Regions from separate parts of the Martelella sp. FLE1502 genome, predicted to be linked through region 1. Evidence: riboswitches for the same ligand, from Rfam matches in the RefSeq annotation. Region 1 holds a riboswitch; the other holds the start of a gene.
The links. A riboswitch is a leader RNA that binds a small molecule or an ion and turns the genes downstream of it on or off. The one in region 1 is predicted to bind thiamine pyrophosphate.
Positions count from the first base shown of each region.

Region 1 (3,710 bases):
TCCGCCGGCGAGCGCTGCATGGCGATCTCCGTTGCCGTGCCCGTGGGCGACGAGACGGCGGACAAGCTGATCGACAAGCTGAAGCCCCGCATTGCCGCCCTCAAGGTCGGCCCCGGCACCGATCCGGAAGCCGATATGGGCCCGGTGGTGACGGCGGCAGCGCTTGAACGCGTGACCGGCTACATCGATTCGGGCGTGGAAGAAGGCGCGGAACTGGTGGTTGATGGCCGCGGCCTGAAGCTGCAGGGCTACGAGAACGGCTATTTCGTCGGCGCGACCCTGTTCGACAAGGTCACTACCGACATGAAGATCTACAAGGAAGAGATTTTCGGCCCGGTCCTCTCCGTCGCCCGCGCAAAGAGCTATGACGAGGCCGCCCAATGGATCAACGACCACGAATTCGGCAACGGCACGGCGATCTTCACCCGCGACGGTGACGCCGCCCGCGAATTCGCCCACAAGATCAAGGTCGGCATGGTCGGCGTCAACGTGCCGATCCCGGTTCCGATGGCATTCCACTCCTTCGGCGGCTGGAAGGCCTCGCTGTTCGGCGATCACCACATGCATGGCCCGGAGGGCGTCCGCTTCTACACCCGCCTGAAGACCATCACCCAGCGCTGGCCCAAGGGCATCCGCGCCGGCGCCGAATTCTCGATGCCGACGATGAAGTAATGTATAAACGTGACCTCCGCGTCCTGAGTGCGCGGAGGTCACGTGTTTCTTTGGTTGCTCCACGTCTTTCTACAACCGGTTACCAGTGCTAACCTGTCACTACTTTTACGGGTGTCTCGTAGGAACCGGTGGGTATGATGATTCGATTGTTGATGGCCTTCGCGGCCTGCAGCGTATTCGCCTGTGAAGCCTCTGCATGGTCGTTCGAAACGCATCCGCAGCCGACAAGACCGGAAATGACGTTCGAGGAATGGGAATTCGCGACCTCCGAACTCGACTACAATCCCCGCATTCCCGATTGCGGTGATTATCTGCGCGGGCACTACGAAATCTATGAAAAGCGCTATCCGGCATTCGCAGACGAGGGAACAGAAGAGGCACGCTATCAACTCTGGCGCGAATACATCCAGACAGACAGTGCTTTCGACGACCTCAATACCTGCATGACCCTGCCATATGTCATGGCTATGTTCCAGCTGGCAGGCAAGCTACGCATTGACAGCGACCTTATCTATTGCGGCCGTTTTTCCCGTAACCCGGAGACGGAGGGCGAAGTCGAATTCGCTGGACTGATGGAGCGCCTGCAAGACGCGGCGAAAAGAGGCAGCGAGGCGGCCCTTCTCTCATTTCTCATCACCGACGACGGCGAGGGCCTGACTCCTTTGAACCCGGACGTCCTCTACTATCTCCATGCAAGTCTGAAGGGCACGCGGACGGCCGAGGAACAGCACCTCTTCGATGACGAATTCATTTTCCGGCATCGCGCCTGGAACCAGGACAATCTAGCCGACCAGCTTTCGCCCGAGCGGCAGCATTTCGTCGAGCAGGCGGCCAAGGATCGCGATCTCGCATCCGTTCTGGCGACCACCGGCCCCTGTCGCGAAACGGCGTGGCGAGCCCCTTCGCCTGAGTAACACCACCTCTTTCCGAAGCGGCTTTTTCTGGTATAACGAGCCACTGGAGCGCGTCCAGGAAAAGTGGATACCGGTTTTCCGTCCGGACGCGCGCAAAAACAAATAGATAGAGCATTTCGGGTTTTCACCGGAAATGCTCTCGAGCGACAGGGGCGTCCGTGAGAGCGGGCTGAGATGTACCCTTGGAACCTGATCCGGATCATGCCGGCGGAGGGAGTCACTCGGGTCTTTGCTTCGGCGCCCGAGTTCCTCCGCGACAAACAAGGAGGACGCCGATGGCCGATATCGCCCCCATACTTGAGAAGATGCGCGCGGACGCGCCGCTTACCCAATGCATCACCAATTACGTGGCGATGAATATCGCCGCGAATGTTCTGCTCGCCGCCGGCGCTTCTCCGGCCATGGTCCACGCCAAGGAAGAGGCCGGCGAGTTTGCCGGCATCGTCTCCGCCGTCACCATCAATATCGGCACGTTATCCCCCGACTGGCTTACCGGCATGAAGGCCGCGATCGAGACGGCCAACGGCAAGCGAACGCCTTGGGTATTCGACCCCGTCGCCCATTTTGCCACCGGCTTCCGCGCCAGGGCCGCGCGCGAAATCCTCGACCTCGGGCCCACGATCCTGCGCGGCAATGCCTCCGAAATTCTCGCCTTCTCCGGCGCCACCAGCGCCGGCAAGGGCGTCGATGCCGGCGACAGCGTCACCGCCGCCGAAGAGACGGCGAAGGCGCTTGCCCGCGAGCGCAACATGGTGGTGGCGGTCACCGGCGAACGCGATTTTGTGACCGACGGAAGCCGCATTGCCCACATCGGTGGCGGCTCGCCGCTGATGCCCCGGGTCACGGCGCTCGGCTGCGCGCTGACGGCGCTTGTCGGCGGCTATGCCGGAGCATGGCGTGACGATGCCTTCGAGGCAACGGTCGCGGCACTTGCCCATTACGCAGTGGCCGGCAGCCGCGCGCATCGAAAGGCCGAGGGCCCCGGCTCGTTCCAGGTCCATTTCCTCGATGCGCTCGCCGCCGTCACGCCCGAAGCACTTGGCCTTGAGGCGGAGATCGAATGGCTATGAAATTCGACCTTTCCCTCTACCTCGTTCTCGATCCCGATCTCTGCGGCGATTACGGCATGGTCGCCACCACGCGCGATGCCGTCGCCGGCGGCGCGACAATCGTGCAGCTCCGCATGAAACGCGCCTCGACGCGCGAACGCATCGACATGGGGCTTGCGCTTAAACAGGTGACAGCCGGCACGCCGGTCCGGCTGATTGTCAATGACGACGTCGAGGCCGCCATCGCGATCGATGCCGACGGCGTTCATGTCGGCCAGGAGGATGCCCGCCCGAAAGATGTCCGGGACCTGATCGGCGATGACAAGATTCTCGGCGTTTCCGTCAACGGCCTCGACGTCGCGCGCGCCTTTGATCCAGCCGGCATCGACTATGTTGGCGCCGGTCCGGTCTTCGCCACCAGCACCAAGTCCGATCACGCGCTGCCCGTCGGCTTTGCCGGCCTTTCCTCGATGATCGCGCTTTGTGGACTGCCGGCCGTTGCGATCGGCGGGTTGAAAGGGGAGCATGTGGAATCCACATTCAGGCATGGGGCCGACGGGATCGCCGTCGTTTCGGCCATTTGCGGCCAGCCCGATCCATATCAGGCGACGGCGGATCTTGCCGAAGCCATCCGGAAGGCGAAGCAATGATCGCAAACATCCTCTCGATCGCCGGTTCCGATCCCTCGGGCGGCGCCGGCATTCAGGCCGACATCAAGACCTTTTCGGCACTCGGAACATACGGCATGGCGGCGATGACGGGCCTGACGGCGCAGAACACCCGCGGCGTCACCGGCGTGCACGAGGTTCCCTCGGCCTTCGTCGCCGAGCAGATCGCCGCGATCTTCGATGACGTGAAGGTCGACGCTATCAAGATCGGCATGGTCGTCAATGCCAATATCGCCGTCACCATCGCCGACAGCCTGCGCCACCATGTGGAGGTGCCGGTCGTGCTCGATCCGGTCATGGTCGCCAAGGGCGGCCACCGGCTGCTGCCGGAAGACGCCATCGAGGCGCTGAAGGATCATGTTATACCGCTTGCCGCCGTGCTGACGCCCAACCTGCCGGAAGCCGCC
Region 1 covers NZ_JBAKFQ010000011.1:59,848-63,557, forward strand. The annotation lists gene V6767_RS11485 (CoA-acylating methylmalonate-semialdehyde dehydrogenase) at 1-672, shown strand, start outside; gene V6767_RS11490 (hypothetical protein) at 807-1,586, shown strand; TPP riboswitch at 1,725-1,819, shown strand; gene thiM (hydroxyethylthiazole kinase) at 1,862-2,656, shown strand; gene thiE (thiamine phosphate synthase) at 2,647-3,285, shown strand; gene thiD (bifunctional hydroxymethylpyrimidine kinase/phosphomethylpyrimidine kinase) at 3,282-3,710, shown strand, end outside.

Region 2 (3,710 bases), on a different contig from region 1:
CAACAGCTTGCGACGGCCCATGCTTTCCACCAGATACATCGCGACGACGGTCAGCGCGACATTGACGACGCCGATGCCGACGGTGGCCAGAAGATCGGTCGTTGTGCCGGAAAAGCCGGCATTCTTGAAGATTTCCGGGGCGTAATAGATGATCGCGTTGATGCCGGAAAGCTGCTGCAGCACGAACACGATCATGGCGAAGCTCGTCACCGGCAGGATGCCGCGCTTCAGGAACGTGCTCCAAGCAGGCGTCGCCTCCTCGTCCTTTGCGCTTTCCTTGATCTCGGCGATGATCTCGTCAACCTCGGCGGGCGAGGATTCCGGCTGCAGCTTCGCGATGATATCGCGCGCCTTGTCGGCATTGGCGTTGAGCGTCAGCCAGCGCGGCGTTTCCGGCGACAGCAGGATGCCGATCAGCGCCACGATCGACGGGAACACGCCGACGCCGATCATCCAGCGCCAGTCGCCCGAACCGCCAAAGGCCGCATCCGACATGTAGGACACCATGATGCCGATAGTGATCATCAACTGGAAAGCCGAGACGATGGTGCCGCGAATGCGCGCCGGCGCGACTTCCGCCAGAAACATCGGCGCGGTCATCGCCGAGGCGCCGATGCCGACGCCGATCAACAGGCGGGCGAGCGTCAGCACATACTGGTTGAAGGCGAGCGCGGAAATCAGCGAGCCGACCAGGAATATCAGCGCGCCCAGTATCAGCATCGGCTTACGCCCGTAGCGATCGGTGGTGACCATGGCCAGCACGGTGCCCGCCACCGCGCCGAGCGGCACGGCCGAGGTGATGACGCCCTCCATGAAGGGCGAAACCGTGAAATCCTGCTTGATGAACGGCAGGGCGCCGGAAATCACGCCCTGGTCGAAACCGAAGAGCATGCCGAACAGCGCTGCCACAATGACGATGGCGATGAGCATGGGTTTTCCTCCGCTTGGGCGGCGGTTGCCGCCTTCCCCTCTTATGACCCCGTTTATGAACCGTCGCTGCAAACCGCAAACGGCCTTATACCAAAAGTTGAAAGTCAAAACGGCATCCGTTGTCAAATCCTTTCGGACCTTAGCGTTTATATTAGCGGCGTTCCCGACTTCGCCGGCGGGCCCTTGACCGGCGCGCCGGCGCGCGGCATAGAGGGGGCATCCGAGGGGTGTGTCCGTGACACTGAGATGGCCGAAGGCCGAACCCTTGAACCTGATCCGGGTTATGCCGGCGTAGGAACGGAGTTTGGTCTTGAGCGACACGCCCAGAAAATCAGCCTCTATTGACGCCTCCGCTGCCCGGTACTGCCGGGGAGAGCGGGATTGAAGCGTACCCTTTCGGCTGTTCTCACCTTCCTGACGATCACCTTTGCACTGCTTTTGCTTTGGCAGGCGATCATCGATCTCGGCGACCTGCCGCGCTATATCCTGCCGCCGCCGCTTGCCGTGCTGGCGAAGTTCCAGACCGCCCACGCCATGCTGCTTGAAGAGGCGCTGGTGACGCTCAGGGAAATCCTGGCGGGCTTTGCCATGGGCGCGGTCTTCGGCGCGGCGGCGGCGATTTTCATTGCCGCCTTTCCCCGCATCGGCCGTTTCATCTGGCCCGTTCTGGTGGTGCTGCAATCCTTTCCCGTCTTCGTGATCGCGCCGATGCTGGTTCTGTGGTTCGGCTTCGGCATCGCCTCCAAGGTGGTGATGACGACGATCATCGTGTTCTTCCCCGTCGCCTCCAGTTTTGCCGACGGGCTGAGACGCACCGATCCGGAGATCGTGGCCGCAGGCCTGCTCGATGGCGCGGATCATTTCGAGATGCTGCGCCATATCCGTCTGCCGCTGGCGATGCCGCATCTGTTTTCCGGCCTCAGGATCGCCGCGCCCCTCGCGCCGCTCGGCGCGGTGGTGGGCGAATGGGTGGGCTCAGCCGGCGGACTCGGCTTTCTCATGGTCCAGGCCAATGCCCGCATGCAGAGTGACACCGTGTTCGCCGCCATGCTGATCCTGGCACTCGAGGCCGTGCTGTTTCGAAAGGCGGTGGATCTCGCCGCTCCCTTCTTCACCCGCTGGTCGCACGAGGATTGAGCGACCGGCTCAGATAAACAGGAGAATGACATGCTAAAGAAACTCGCATTCGCCGCCGCTCTTGCCCTGGCCCCCGGGCTGGCGAGCGCCGCCGACAAACTCGACGTGATCCTCGAATGGTATGTGAACCCCGATCACGGACCGCTGGTGGTAGCCCAGGAGAACGGCTATTTCGCCGATGAGGGGCTCGATGTGGAACTGGTGCCGCCGTCCGACCCGTCGATGGTGCCGCGCATGGTGGCGACCGGAAAGGTCGATATCGGCATTCACTACCAGCCCAATCTCTATCTCGACCACGAGGCCGGCATCGATATCGTCCGTTTCGGCACGCTGGTCTCAACCCCGCTCAACACGCTGACGGTGCTGAAAGACGGACCGATCAAATCCGTCGCCGACCTGAAGGGCAAGAAGATCGGTTTTTCGGTGGCCGGCATCGAGGATGCGGTGGTGGCCACGATGCTGGAGAACGCGGGCCTCACCAAGGACGACATAACCCTCATCAACGTCAATTTCGCGCTGACCCAGTCGCTGCTGTCCGGACAGGTCGACGCGACCATCGGCTCATTCCGCAATATCGAACTGCCGCAGATGCGGATCGCCGGCCACGAGGGCAAGGCCTTCTTTCCGGAAGAGCATGGCGTGCCGGTCTATGACGAGCTGATCTACGTGACCCGCAGCGACATGCTTGACGATGACCGCCTGCCGCGCTTCCTCGAGGCTGTGGAAAAGGCGACAGTCTTCATCGTCAACCATCCTGAGGAAGCATGGGAGAGCTTTGCAAAGGCCTATCCCGATCTCGACGACGAGCTAAACCGTCAGGCCTTCGCCGAATCCGTCGTCCGCTTCGCCAAGCGCCCCGCCGCCTCCGATGCCGAACGGTACGAGCGTTTCGGCGCGTTCATGGCGGAAAACGGACTGATCTCTGAAGCGCCGCCGGTTGATACAATCTCGGTCTCACTGTCGCAGGAATAACAGACCGGCCTTAAATCGCCACAAAAGCACTTTATAAAGAATTGAAAGAGGCGGCGCGCATGCCGCCTCGCTGTTTCGGTCTTTTGTGACGACAATTGCGGCGATACCGCCATCCAAAGACCGATCTCTATTCCTTCACGACAGGAGATCGGATCATGAAACTTGCCGGCCTTGTGCTGGTGGTGGTCGGGCTTGCGGGCCTCACCATCCGCATCTTGCTTTATCAATATCCCGACGTCGCGGGCACCATCGAGGGCAGCCTGCTGAGCCCGCTCTCCCACCTCGTCCTGGCCGCCGGCGCCGCGCTGCTTGCACTGCATCTGCTCTACCGCGTGCTGCGCCACGTCATGCATTTCTGAAATCGGCTAAATCCGCTTGCCCGCCCGCTCGTTCAGCGTGCTTTCGACAAAGGCCGCGACATCGCGGTCGGCGGGATAGAATTCGAGATAGCGCCGCCAGACCGCGACCGCGGCCTCCTGTCGTCCGGTCCTGTCGAGGATCGTCGCCATCAGACCGAGCGCGCCGAAATCGCGCGGCTCCAAGGACAGCGATGTGCGGATATCGTCCATGGCGCGTTCGAGATCGCCATGGGTGTAATGGAGCACCGCGCGCTTGCGGTAGGGGGCTGCCTCGTCCGGCCTCAGCGCGATCGCCTCCGACAAGAAATCGAG
Region 2 covers NZ_JBAKFQ010000009.1:9,669-13,378, forward strand. The annotation lists gene V6767_RS09655 (sugar porter family MFS transporter) at 1-930, opposite strand, end outside; TPP riboswitch at 1,144-1,245, shown strand; gene V6767_RS09660 (ABC transporter permease) at 1,312-2,067, shown strand; gene V6767_RS09665 (ABC transporter substrate-binding protein) at 2,098-3,039, shown strand; gene V6767_RS09670 (hypothetical protein) at 3,195-3,398, shown strand; gene V6767_RS09675 (hypothetical protein) at 3,405-3,710, opposite strand, start outside.
Region 2: linked by a shared signal. The riboswitch ahead of V6767_RS09660 (ABC transporter permease) and the one ahead of thiM (hydroxyethylthiazole kinase) in region 1 are both predicted to bind thiamine pyrophosphate.